DNA from 3 places in the Streptomyces sp. NPDC014764 genome. Region 1 is predicted to be linked to each of the others. Evidence: riboswitches for the same ligand, from Rfam matches in the RefSeq annotation. Region 1 holds a riboswitch; each other region holds the start of a gene.
What was found. A riboswitch is a leader RNA that binds a small molecule or an ion and turns the genes downstream of it on or off. The one in region 1 is predicted to bind cyclic di-AMP.
Positions count from the first base shown of each region.

Region 2: another riboswitch for cyclic di-AMP. It lies ahead of ACF1AG_RS18630 (peptidoglycan DD-metalloendopeptidase family protein); the one in region 1 lies ahead of ACF1AG_RS25425 (transglycosylase SLT domain-containing protein).
Region 3: another riboswitch for cyclic di-AMP. It lies ahead of ACF1AG_RS19200 (C40 family peptidase); the one in region 1 lies ahead of ACF1AG_RS25425 (transglycosylase SLT domain-containing protein).

Region 1 is NZ_JBIBXY010000012.1:166,923-171,159, forward strand. Features, by position in the region: gene fahA (fumarylacetoacetase) at 1-1,081, opposite strand, end outside; gene ACF1AG_RS25420 (HAD family hydrolase) at 1,346-2,218, shown strand; gene ACF1AG_RS25425 (transglycosylase SLT domain-containing protein) at 2,182-2,658, opposite strand; cyclic di-AMP (ydaO/yuaA leader) riboswitch at 2,664-2,832, opposite strand; gene ACF1AG_RS25430 (polyprenyl synthetase family protein) at 3,359-4,237, shown strand, end outside.
Region 2 is NZ_JBIBXY010000006.1:459,342-463,578, forward strand. Features, by position in the region: gene ACF1AG_RS18620 (MBL fold metallo-hydrolase) at 1-123, opposite strand, end outside; gene ACF1AG_RS18625 (SGNH/GDSL hydrolase family protein) at 413-1,198, opposite strand; gene ACF1AG_RS18630 (peptidoglycan DD-metalloendopeptidase family protein) at 1,437-2,363, opposite strand; cyclic di-AMP (ydaO/yuaA leader) riboswitch at 2,368-2,532, opposite strand; gene ACF1AG_RS18635 (tyrosine-protein phosphatase) at 3,053-3,850, shown strand; gene ACF1AG_RS18640 (DUF6126 family protein) at 3,866-3,994, opposite strand; gene ACF1AG_RS18645 (XRE family transcriptional regulator) at 3,991-4,237, opposite strand, start outside.
Region 3 is NZ_JBIBXY010000007.1:100,637-104,873, forward strand. Features, by position in the region: gene ACF1AG_RS19180 (8-amino-7-oxononanoate synthase) at 1-232, shown strand, start outside; gene ACF1AG_RS19185 (DUF397 domain-containing protein) at 321-545, opposite strand; gene ACF1AG_RS19190 (helix-turn-helix transcriptional regulator) at 555-1,415, opposite strand; gene ACF1AG_RS19195 (ATP-binding protein) at 1,628-2,116, shown strand; gene ACF1AG_RS19200 (C40 family peptidase) at 2,297-2,770, opposite strand; cyclic di-AMP (ydaO/yuaA leader) riboswitch at 2,774-2,983, opposite strand; gene ACF1AG_RS19205 (hypothetical protein) at 3,318-3,623, opposite strand; gene ACF1AG_RS19210 (ATP-dependent Clp protease proteolytic subunit) at 3,631-4,236, opposite strand.

The DNA of each region.
Region 1 (4,237 bases):
GTGGGTCACGGCCGTTCCAGGTCAGCTCCAGCAGAGAGCCGCGCTCCCGCTCGGTGGGGCCGCTGACCGTGCCGGAGCCGTAGAGGTCGCCGGTGCGCAGGGAGGCGCCGTTCACCGTCATGTGGGCGAGCTGCTGGGCGGCCGTCCAGTACATGGTGGAGAAGGGGCACTCGGAGACGTCGTGACCGTTGATCGTCACGGTGATGCGCAGGTCGTAGCCGCCGGGCTCCTCACCGGAGTCGTCCAGGTACGGCAGCAGGCCGTGGGTGCGCTCGGGCGGGGCGACGCGGGCCTCGTCCAGGGCGTCCAGCGGGGTGATCCACGCCGACACCGAGGTGGCGAAGGACTTGCCGAGGAACGGGCCGAGGGGCACGTACTCCCAGGCCTGGACGTCGCGGGCGGACCAGTCGTTGAGCAGGCACAGGCCGAAGACGTGGTCGCGGTAGGCGCTCAGCGGCACGGGCCGGCCCTGCTCGGAGGGGACGCCGACGACGAAGCCGACCTCGGCCTCGATGTCGAGCCGCACGGACGGGCCGAAGACCGGGGCGGTGTCGGTGGGCGCCTTGCGCTGCCCGGAGGGGCGCACGACGTCGGTGCCGGACACCACGATGGTGCCGGAGCGGCCGTGGTAACCGATCGGCAGGTGTTTCCAGTTGGGGGTCAGGGAGTCGGCCGCGTCGGGGCGGAAGATCTGCCCGACGTTCCGCGCGTGGTTCTCCGAGGCGTAGAAGTCGACGTAGTCCGCGACCTCGAACGGCAGATGGAGGGTCACCTCGGAGAGCGGGTGGAAGAAGGGCTCGACGGTCTCCCGGTGCGCCGGGACCGTCACCCACGCGGTGAGTGCGCGGCGCACGTCCGACCAGGCGGTGCGGCCCGCCGCCAGCAGCGGGTTGAGGGTGGGGCGGGCGAGCAGGGAGGCGTAGGGGGAGCCCAGGGCGTGCGCCGCCGCGCCGGCGTCGAGGACGTGGTCGCCCAGCCGGACGCCCACGGTGCGCTCCGCCGAACCGGGGAGCGAGAAGACGCCGTACGGCAGGTTGTGCGGGCCGAAGGGGTCGCCCTCGGGGACATCGAAGGGGGGCATCGGGTGCTGCCTCGCTTTCGTGTGCGCGGGTGGGCCACGTGTCCGTGGCCGTGCCACACGTTACGGGGTCGCGTCCCGGTGGGCTTCTGTAATAGGGGACGACTCCCGGAGCCGGGGCGCGGTGGAGCGCACCGTGTTCCGGTCAAAAGGGAAAACAGGTCTCAACCGGTCGCGTATCGGCGGCACAAGAAGGCAAAACGCACCCAATGCGCGGGCATACGGGCGCGGTGAATCGGACGGTCCTCTTGTCCGTATTCTCTGATCATGGCCGCACCCACCGATCGTTCTCTCATCGCCACCGACCTGGACGGGACGCTGCTGCGTGGTGACGACACCCTCTCCGACCGCTCCCTCGCCGCCCTCGCCCGGGCGGAGCGGGCCGGTGTCCGGCACCTCGTGGTGACCGGCCGGCCGGCCCCCAGGGTGCGGTCGCTGCTCGACGACCTCGGCTGCACGGGGCTCGCGGTGTGCGGACAGGGTGCGCAGGTCTACGACGCCGCCGCGCAGCGGATGCTGTGGTCGGTCCGGCTGGACCGGGAGCTGGCGGAGACCGCGCTCGGCAAGATCGAGGCCGAGGTGGGGGAGGTGTACGCCGCGGTCGACCAGGACGGGGTCGACGGGCTGACGCTGATCGAGCCGGGCTACCGGATGCCGCACCCGAAGCTGCCGTCGGTGCGGGTGGAGCGGCGCGACGACCTGTGGGAGCGGCCGATCAGCAAGGTGCTGCTGCGCCACCCGGGCCTGTCGGACGACGCGCTGGCGGCGGCGGCCCGGTCCGTGGTCGGCTCGCTGGCCACGGTCACCATGTCGGGGCCGGGCACGGTGGAGCTCCAGCCGTGCGGGGTCACCAAGGCGACCGGTCTCGCGCTGGCCGCCGAGCATCTGGGGCTGCGCCCCGAGGACACGGTCGCCTTCGGGGACATGCCGAACGACGTCCCCATGTTCCGGTGGGCGGGTCACGGCGTCGCCATGGCCAACGCGCACCCCGAGCTGAAGGCGGTGGCCGACGAGGTCACCCTGTCGAACGAGGACGACGGCGTGGCCGTCGTCCTCGAGCGACTGTTCGGGAAGACGGCCGGTCTCGGCCGTCAGAGGTCGGCTCAGTACGCGCCGAAGACGTTGTCGATCGAGCCGTAGCGGTCGGCGGCGTAGTTGCAGGCCGCGGCGATGTTGGCGACCGGGTCGAACGGGTCGAAGGCGGTGCCGGGCACGTGGTACGCCTGGAAGGTCGGGTCGATGACCTGGAGCAGGCCCTTCGACGGGGTGCCCATGGCGGCGTTGGAGTCCCACAGGTTGATGGCGGCCGGGTTGCCGGACGACTCCCGCATGATGTTGCGGTGGATGGAGTCGTAGGAGCCGGGGATGCCGTTCTGCGCCATGACGTCCATCGCCTCGCGGATCCAGCCGTCGAGGTTGTCCGGGTACGCGGTCGTGGAGGCGGCGGTCGTGGCCTGGGCCGAGGGGGCCGCGGAGGCGCTGGTGGCGCCGAACAGCGGCAGCGCGACCACGGCGACGCCGGTGCCGGCGACGGCGAGGGTGCGGACGAGGCGGCGGCGTGACGAAGCGATGACGGGCATGTCTGGGTTCCTCTCCTACGCCTGCGAGGTGAGCTGTCGGGTTCGGGCGGGAGAGTGCCCGGCCGTGCCCCTGCGGGCATGGCTTCACCCCGAGCCGTCCCGGCGCGGTGTCCGGTACGGCGACTTACCTGGGTCCCCCGCTCCTGCCGTGCGTGAGTTGGTCGTCGGGTGTGATGCGGGTGGCGGCAGGACTCGGCGTCCACCCGGCAGGCCCGGAACGTATGCGAGAGCACATGTCGGGAACAAGTGCGACGATCACGCAAGGCCCCGTTTGATCTTGAGATGGGTGGTTTTGCGTGCTTGATCCTTTGCTGTCGCCAACCGTCAACTCCATTGTGTGGAGCGGCCTGACGGGCGTGTGCGAGGGTGTCCCGGAGGCCGTCCGGCGCGTGACTCACCTCACGGGACGGCGGCCGTGGGTGCATTTGCCGCCAAGAGGAATTCGCCCATCAATGACGGCAAATCGGACTGCGGGGTGATGCAGGATGGTCCACGGGTCGCTGTGTCCGGGAAACCGAGGTATGTCCGTTGTTATCAGCCGATCAAAAACACTCCGCTTCTGATCCCGTATCGCCCTGCTTGTGACCCCGGGCCCTGGCGGTGATCGAAACCTGACCGGATACGCTGACTCGAGTGGTGGCAGCGACCTATCGACAAACCGTGTAACCGCCAGCAGACACCAGCAGACAGGAGACCCCTCGTGACCGTCGTCGGGCCGTTCGGGCTGAGCGTGCGGGACCAGGCTCTGGAAGCCGATGTCCAGGCCGGATTGACGGCTGTCGAGGAAGGGCTGCTCGAGGCCACCAAGAGCGCGGTGCCGTTCATCACGGAGGCCGCCCAGCACCTGGTGCGGGCCGGCGGCAAGCGGTTCCGCCCGCTGCTCGTCATGCTCGCCGCCCGGTTCGGCGACCCCTACGCGCCCGGCGTCGTGCCGTCGGCCGTCGTGGTGGAGCTCACCCACCTGGCCACGCTGTACCACGACGACGTGATGGACGAGGCCGAGGTGCGGCGCGGGGTCGCGAGCGCGAACACCCGCTGGGGCAACTCGGTCGCCGTGCTCACCGGCGACTTCCTCTTCGCCCGCGCCTCGCACATCCTGGCCGACCTCGGCCCGGAGGCCGTGCGGGTGCAGGCCGAGGCGTTCGAGCGGCTGGTCACCGGCCAGATCCTGGAGACCGCGGGCCCGCAGGACGGCCGCGACCCGGTCGACCACTACCTGGACGTGCTCGGCGGCAAGACCGGCTCCCTGGTCGCCGTCTCCTGCCGGTTCGGCGCGATGATGTCCGGCGCCGACGAGACCGTCGTCGACGTCCTCACCCAGTACGGCGAGCGGCTCGGCGTCGCCTTCCAGCTCGCCGACGACGTCCTCGACATCGCCTCCGACTCCCACGAGTCCGGCAAGACCCCCGGCACCGACCTGCGCGAGGGCATCGCCACCCTCCCCGTGCTGCGGCTGCGCGAGCGGGCGGCCCGGCTCGGCCTCGCCGAGGACCTCGCCCTGTGCGAGCTGCTCGACTCCGACCTCACCGACGACGCCCGGCACGCCGAGGCGCTGCGTCTGCTGCGCGCCCACCCCGCG
Region 2 (4,237 bases), on a different contig from region 1:
CACGCCGTTCGCGAAGTGCGGGGACCTGCGGATCCGCGCCATGCGCTCTCCGGCCGGCTCCGCGCCGAAGGCCGGCGGCCGCAGGGCACCTAGCCCCGCCCGGGGGGCGGAAGAAGCGGCCACGGTACCTCCAGAGGGAATCGCTCGGAGTTTCCATTATGTGCGGCGGCTCCGGGGGCGGGGGGCGGTTGTGGAAACCGCCCCCCGCTCTCCCGCCACGAGGGCTCCGCCCCCGAACCCCTACGCGCCTACGCGCAGTTCCCCGCGCCCCTGAGGGCGTGATCCGCCCCACGCCTTCGAGACGCGCGAGCACCTCGCCCCTTCGGGGGCGCGGGGAACTGCGCGACCACCCACGAGCCGGCCCGCACACGCCCCGCGGGCCCAGCCACCCCGGGCGCCGAGCGGACCGCCCTCACGCCACCTTCGCGATCCGCGAGCGGATGTCCTCCGGGGACAGCGTCCCCTTCGCCGTGACGTGGTCGCCCGAGGACTCCCCGCGGAGCCGGCGCCCGATCCACGGGACCAGGTACTCGCGGGCCCAGTGGACGTCGTCCCGGCGGATCTCCAAGGTGCCGCGGGGCGGGAGCGGGGGCCACGGCTGCTCCGGGTCGGCCGGGACCTTGAGGCCGAGGGCGAGGCCCGCGCGCAGTGCGACGCGGGTGTGGCCCTCGGGCGAGAGGTGCAGCCGGTCGGTGTCCCACGCCCTGCGGTCCTGCACGCTGCGCAGCGACCAGAGGTCGAGCACGGGGCAGCCGTACCGGTCGGCGACCGCCCTCACATGCCCGTTGTACGTGGCGATCTTGCCCCGCAGGTGCTTGAGCAGCGGGACGCCCCGGGTGTCGAAACCGGTCGTCACCAGGACCGTGCCGGCCGCCGCCGCGAGCTGGGCGACCGCCTTCTCGAAGCGCTCGGCCACCTCGTCCGGGTCGGTGCCCGGGCGCAGGATGTCGTTGCCGCCCGCGCACAGGGAGACCAGGTCCGGGGCGAGTTCGACGGCCCGGGGGACCTGGTCGGCCACGATCTGGTCCAGCAGCTTGCCGCGTACGGCGAGGTTGACGTACCGGAAGTCGCCCTCGGGCCTGCGGTCCGCGAGCAGAACGGCGAGCCGGTCGGCCCAGCCGACGAACGCCCCGTCGGGGCCGGGGTCGCCGACGCCCTCGGTGAAGCTGTCCCCCACCGCCACGTACGACCCGATCACTGTTGCCTTGTCACTCTTCGAATCGTCTGCCACAGCCGGACATGATTCACCTTCGGATGTGACCTACGCGACCGTAGGCGGGGGTTGACGCGCGGTGAGATAAGCCACTTCAAGGTTTGGCCAAGCCAGGAATAGGTACGGTCCCGCGCCTGGCGCGGGCCCCGGACACACCGAAGGCCGGCCCCGTGGATCGGGGTCGGCCTTAGGCGCGCGTGTCAGGAAGGGGTGCCGCGAGGGGTCAGAGGGAGACGCCCTTGCCGCGGAGGTACGAGATCGGGTCCACGTCCGAGCCGTAGTCCGGGCTGGTGCGGATCTCGAAGTGCAGGTGCGGGCCGGTCACGTTGCCGGTCGCACCGGAGAGACCGACCTGCTGGCCGGCGCTCACCGTCTGGCCGGCGGAGACGGACAGCGAGGACAGGTGGGCGTACTGGGCGTAGTGGCCGTCGTTCAGCTGGATGACGACCTGGTTGCCGTACGCGCCGCCCCAGCCGGCGGAGACGACGGTGCCGGCGCCGACGGCCTTCAGGGAGGTGCCGGTCGGGACGCTGAAGTCGACACCGGTGTGGTAGCCGCTGGACCACATGCCGCCGGCCACCTTGTAGGCGGTGCCGATGCCGCCGCCGGGCACCGGGGAGGTGAAGCCGGAGGCGGGGGCGGTCTGCGTGGACGCCTCGTTGGAGGAGGACTCCTCGGCGGCCTTCTGCGCGGGCTTCTCGGCCGGCTTCTCGGCCTTGGGCGCGGCGGGCTTGGCGGCCTGCGGCGAAGTGGACTGCTGCGGGGCGCTCTTGGCGGCGGCCTTGCCGTCGATGGAGAGCTTCAGACCCGGGTGGATGAGCGACGGGTCGTCACCGACGGCCTCGCGGTTGTCCGCGTAGAGCTGCTTCCAGCCACCGTCGACGTGCTCGGCCTCGGCGATCTTGGCGAGGTAGTCGCCGGCCTTCACGGTGTACGTGCGGGCTTCGTCGCCCTTTTCGGCCTTGGCCTGCTGGCCGGTGACGGACAGCGACCGGACCGACGTCTCGGGGGCGGACTGCGGGGTCGCGGCGTGCGCGCCGGTGGCGCCGAGGAACGGCAGGGCGAGAGCGGCGCCACCGGTTCCGGCGACGGCGATGGAGCGGGTGAAGAGCTGGGCCTTGGTACGGCGGTGCTTACCCTTCGCGGGCATGACGAATTCCTCTCCGGCGCCTACGAGGTGAGCTGTCGGGTGCGGACTGGAGATGTCCGGCCGCGTTGCTGCGCGGCTTAACCCCAAGCCTGTTTCCGGGGCCCGGAACAGGCAGTTGTACCTGTGGGTCCCCCGCTCCTGCCGTACGTCGGGTCAGTGTGTGCGGGCTCCGGGCGGCGGCAGGATTAGGCGTCCGTCCGGATCGGTTGGGAACGTAAGCGACCTCGACGCGGCGAAACAAGCGCGGGTTCCCGCGAACCCGCTTTTTCCGTGATCGAAAGGGGGAAAAGACGTCACCGTGCGTCGATCTCTCGAGTGACCCGCCGGTGAAATCCCTTGTCACGGAGGGGAATTACGTGAGCATGGCGACAGCACACGGTCACCGGTATGACGATGCTCACGCACTCCCCCCTCAATTCCCCTTCGATCAGGGCACGTTAACCATAAATACTCTATTCGGACACATCACCCTATTGACTATGAAGTCGAACGGGGCGCCCGGTGCAATCGCGACATCTTGATCTTGGCGAGCCGGGTCCGGGACCTTCCCCTCACGGGCAAACAGAAAGCGACATATTCCAACGCCGTCAGGGCGGCCGACAACTCATTGCCCCTGACAGCCATGTCGTATCGTCGAGTGGTGCCCGTCGACGAGCCGCGGCGACGGCGCGGAGTGGGAGGAGCCGTCCGTGACGCAGGAGATCCCGTCGACCGAGCCCCAGCTGACCGGGGTGCGCAACTTCCGCGATGTGGGCGGGCTGCCCACGGTGGACGGCCGTCGGGTGCGGCACGGGGTGCTGTTCCGCAGCGGTCACCTCGCCCACGCCACCGCGGAGGACGCCGCCTTCCTGGCCTCGCTCGGCCTGCACACCGTGTTCGACTTCCGCAACGCGGCCGACCAGAAGCTGGAGGGCCCGGACGTCGCGCTGCCGGGCGTGCGCAACGTCAACCTGCCGCTGAGCGACCCGGCCGACGGCGCGGAGTTCTGGAAGATGGTGCGCGACGGCGACCTGGACCAGCTGCGCGCGATCCTCGCCGGCGGCCAGGGCGCCGACCGCATGATCACCTCGTACCGCATGATCATCAAGGAGCGCACCGCCGAGCACTCCCAGGTGCTGCGCGCGCTGGCCGAGGACAGCGTCCCCGCGCTGATGCACTGCGCGGCCGGCAAGGACCGCGCGGGCCTCTCGGTGGCGGTGACCCTGCTCGCCGTGGGTGTGGAGCGCGACGCGATCGTCGAGGACTACCTGAAGTCCAACGCCAAGCACCGCCGCTACAAGGTACGGCGCAGCGGCAGCTCCCCCGACGCCTACTCCCCCGAGGTCATGGAGCTGCTCAGCCCGCTCTTCGACGCGCGCGAGGAGTATCTGACGGCCGCCTTCGACACGGTCGGGGAGACCTGGGGCGGCGTGGACGCCTACCTGGAGCAGGGGCTCGGGCTCACCCCGGCCCACCGGGAGCGGCTGCGCGAGCGCCTGCTCGACTGACGTCCGCCTCGGCCGCTACTTCTTCGGCGCGATCTCGAAGAGGAAGTAGATGAAGGCCGCGAAGAGGTGCCCGACCACCACGTAGACGAAGAGCCTCACCCAGAGGGCCCGCGGGAACTTCTCCTCCATGTCTTTGCCGGTCACGGTGTCTCTCCATGGGTCGGGCCCAGGCACAGGGCGGCCGTGGGACTCTGCAGCAGGGTGTGCACGAACAGCAGCTCGACCCCGTCGGGGTCCTGCGCGGCGATGCGGTGCGGGGTGAGCGAGTCGAAGTGGGCGCTGTCGCCCGGGGACAGCCGGTGGAGGGTGTCCCCGAGGCGCAGCCGCAGCCGCCCCTTGAGGACGTACAGCCACTCCTCGCCGGGGTGGACGCGCACGATGTCGCCC
Region 3 (4,237 bases), on a different contig from region 1:
GGGCCTGGAAGCGGTGCGTCCGGACGCCGCGGTCGTCTCCGTGCGCGCTCCGTCCCCGGAGCAGGCCGTGCGTTGGGCGGCCGACTGCCGGACGGCCGGTCTGTCCGTGGGCTGCTTCCGTCCTCCTTCCGTGCCCGACGGCATCTCACGGCTCAGACTGACCGCCCGGGCGGACCTGTCCGGGGCGGAGATCGAACGCGCTGTACGGGTGATCGGCGAAACGCGGCCATGAGTCGGCGGGGCACGGCCGTGTGTCGCGCGAGGAACGGATGGTCGGTGGGACGACGGGACTCGTCCCGTTCATGGACGGGGACGCCGGATCAGTGGACCGCCGTCAAGAAGCGGGCCCAGGCGTCGGGCGAGAAGAGCAGCGCGGGCCCGTCCGGGGCCTTGCTGTCGCGCACTGCGAGCAGTCCGGCCGACGGGCCGGCGGACGGCCGGGCCGTCTCCACGCAGTTGTTCGCCCCCGTGCTGTAGCTGCTGCGCAGCCACCGCACTTCGTGCAGGGCGAGGCTGGAAGGGATGGTCCGAGGCGGTGCAGGCATCGTGCCTCCTTACGCGCCGGCCGCTGCGCCGGCGATGAATTCCGACGATTCCTCGGGAGAGAGGGCGTGGCTCGCCAGTGCCTCGAAGGCCTCCGAGTACGCCCGGAGGTCTTCTTTCCGTTCCAGGTAGTGACTAGTCGTCAAGTGGTCGTGCACCACCACATCCAGGTCAGATGTGCGCGGAAATGAAAAGATGACGAAGGGACCCGTCACGCCGATGTGCGCGCCCGCGCTGAACGGCAGGACCTGCAACCGCACCTGTGGCAGCCGGGACGCCTCGACCAGCCGGTCCAGCTGACGCGCCATCACCTCGGGTCCGCCCACCTCCCGGCGCAGCACGGCCTCGTCCAGCACCGCCCACAGCTTCAGCGGCGGCTCGGCGCGCAGCACGTCCTGCCGGGCCAGCCGCACCTCCACGAGTGCGTCGAGCCTCTCCTCCGACGCGCCCTCCAGGGCCGCCTCCGTCACCGCCCGTGCGTACTCGGGCGTCTGCAGCAGTCCCGGGACCACCGTGGTCTCCAGGGTGCGCATCGCGCCGGCCTGCGACTCCAGACTGATGAAGTCCCGGTACGTCGGGGGCAGTACACCACGGTACGCGTGCCACCAGTGGTGCCGTCCGTCGCCGTCGCCGGTGCCCGACAGCACCAGCAGCAACTCCCGCAACTGCGGGTCGTCCACGCCGTAGACGTCGAGGAGTAACCGTACGTCGGCCGGTTTCGTGCCGCTCGTGCCCGTCTCGATCCGGCTCACCTTCGACTGGTGCCAGCCCGCCAGCCGGGCCGCGTCGCCGCTCGTGAGTCCGGCCGCGGTGCGCAGCGCGCGCAGTTCGGCGCCCAGTTTCCTGCGGCGCACCGCGGGACCGTGCTGCATGGGCCTCTCCTTACTCCTTCCGGGCCGCCCGGATACGGTCTCCCGTCGCAGAGTTCACCGCTTTGAGCGACAGATATATGCATATCTTGGTGGATCGCCGCGCGGCACCCTGCGGTGATGGCAGTCTGGCGACGAAGCACCAGTGCGGGACCGTACTCGAACCAGCCGCTCCGTGTCGGACTGCGGTCCCGTGGGAAAGGGACGACGTCGCCATGGCAGATCACCTGGAAGCATCCGTCACTCTGCCGAGCGATCCAGCCTCGGTCTCCGCCGCGCGGGCCCATGTGGCCGGTGCGCTGGCGGAATGGGGGCTGCCACCGGACGCCGAACTCTGCGACACCGTCCGGCTGATCGTCTCCGAGCTGGCGACCAACGCGGTGCAGCACACCTTCGGCCAGTCGCCCACGTTCACGGTGGACGTCGTCCTGGTCCGCGACGAGCGGGTGCACATCGGGGTGACGGACGGCCACCCGCGGTTCCCCAAGCGGCTTCCCGCGGCGGTCCAGCAGGACAACGGGCGCGGTCTGGTCATCATCCGCTGGCTCACCGCGGAGTGCGGCGGCCGGCTGAGAATCCGGCCCACCCGTGAGGGAGGCAAGACGGTCGCCGTCGAACTCCCGTGGCCCGGCGCCGCCACCGTCCGGCCCGTCACCGCCCAGCCCGCGGAGACGGTCGCCGTAGCGTCGCAGCAGGAGCCGTGACGTCGCGTCACGGTCCGTACGGGCGTCGGAGGCCGTGACGGACGGCGTGCGGGGCCCGGGGCGGTCGTCGTCCTGAGGGCGACCCCGCCGGGCCCCTGCGGGACGCCACGCGGGCCAGGGCCCGCATGGCCGGTCGCGGCCCGGCAGCGGCGCTCCCGCGGGCGCCACCGCCCCCGCCCGTCACTTCACGCGGCCGTACCAGACGCTGTTGGTCCAGATCTTCTGCAGCCGCACCACGTCGCCGGTCTTCGGGGCGTGCCAGATCTTGTTCTTCCCGGCGTAGATACCGACGTGGTACACGTAGTTGCCCGAGTGGAAGAAGACCAGGTCCCCGGCCTTACGGCTGCTCTTGGAGATGTGGCGCGTCTTGTTGTACTGCTGCGCGGCCGTGCGGGGGAGCTTCTTCCCCGCCTTCTTGAACGAGTACAGCGTCAGGCCCGAGCAGTCGAACCGGTTCGGTCCGGTCGCCCCCCACGCGTACGGCGCCCCCTTCTTGGACGCCGCGACCTTCAGGGCCTTGCTGCCCACGGTCGCCGCGGCGGCCTCCCCGGCCGCTCCTGGTACCACGATCGAGCCGCCGACGGCGGCGAGGGTGAGGGCCGAGGCCGTGCCGGCCCGGGCCATGAGAGACGGGACACGATTGAGCGCACTCATGCGCAACCCTTCGTCAGCCGCCTGTGAAGGATGACCTGTCGGATTCGGGCTGGCGAAGTAGCCCGGCCGCTGACGCGGCTTCACCCCAAGGGCTGCTCGGGACGCGCACTGTGCGCGTACCGGCGACCCGTCGTGCTTGGGTCCTCCACTCCTGCCGATCCACTCCTGTCGACCGGTCATCCGTGCGGCGGCAGGACTCGGCGTCCGCCCGGATCGCCCCGCCGCGGCGGCGGGGTCTTGTCGTCAGTCAGGGATCTTGACCCATGGCGCGAGCGATTTCCCAACGGAACGGGTGGTTTGTGTTGTTACTCACCACTCACCCGTTCGGGTGGACAGCTGTCCGTTCGAGTCGCCGTCAAGAGGGCGTGTGAGGCCAGGACCAGGGGTGGGACGGTCAATTCCGCCCCTCGGCGGGCGCGGGTGCGCAAGTTCGACGGCATGAAAAAAGGAGGTTCGTCTACGCCGGACGGGGGTAAGCCGTTCGGTCCGTTTCAACTCGTCGCGGGGTGTGCCGTCGAGCGGGCCCTTCGCGCCGGGCCCGCTCACGTCAACGCCCCGTCTGCGGCGGCAGCGTGACCCTGGCCGTGCGCCGCTCGCCGTCCAGCACCCGCAGGGCGCGTGCCAGGGTCGCGGCGTGCAGCTCGCTCTCGCCACGCCGGTGCATCAGGGTCAGCGCGTCGCGCAGCGCGACCGCCTTGCCCACCAGCGCCTGGGCCGCGCGCAGGCTCCGATAGGTGTCGCCGCCCTGGGCCGGGTTGACCCGGCCGAGCAGGTCGACGACCTCCAGGTAACGGTCGATCAGCTCGGCCTCCGCCCGGGTCAGCGCGGGCAGCGGCGGCAGTTCGGGCAGCATCGTCTGCTCACCTCCCGCCGGTCGCCGTACGGGCACTGCGGTGGTGCGGCACGATCCGGTCGGCGATGCCGTGGTCCACGGCGGCCTGCGCGTCCAGGACGAGGTCCCGCTCCAGGTCGGCCCGCACCCGGTCCACGGGCCGGCCGGTGTGCCGGGCCAGCATCTCCTCCGTACGCACCCTGATCCGGGCCAGCTCGTCGGCCCGGACCGCCAGGTCGCTCGCGCTGCCCTCCACCGGCTCGTGAAGGGCGGGCTGACGGAGCACCAGCCGGGAGCCGGGCAGGACGTACCGCTTCCCCGGCGTGCCGGCGGCCAGCAGCAGCACCGCCGTCCCCTCCGCGCGGCCCAGGCAGACCGTCTCGACGTCACAGGTGACGTACGTCAGGACGTCGTACAACGCGGACATGGCGTGGAAGGGGCCGCCGGAGGAGTTCACGTACAGCGAGATGTCGCGGTTCGGGGCGTGGTGCTCGAGGTGCATGAGCCGGGCCGTCACGTCGTTCACCGCGGTCTCGTCGATCCGCGTGCCCAGGACGACGATCCGCTCCTCCAGCAGCCGGTCGTACGGGTCGGAGGTCCGGTGCCCCGAGGGGCGGACGGGCGGTCGCGTCATG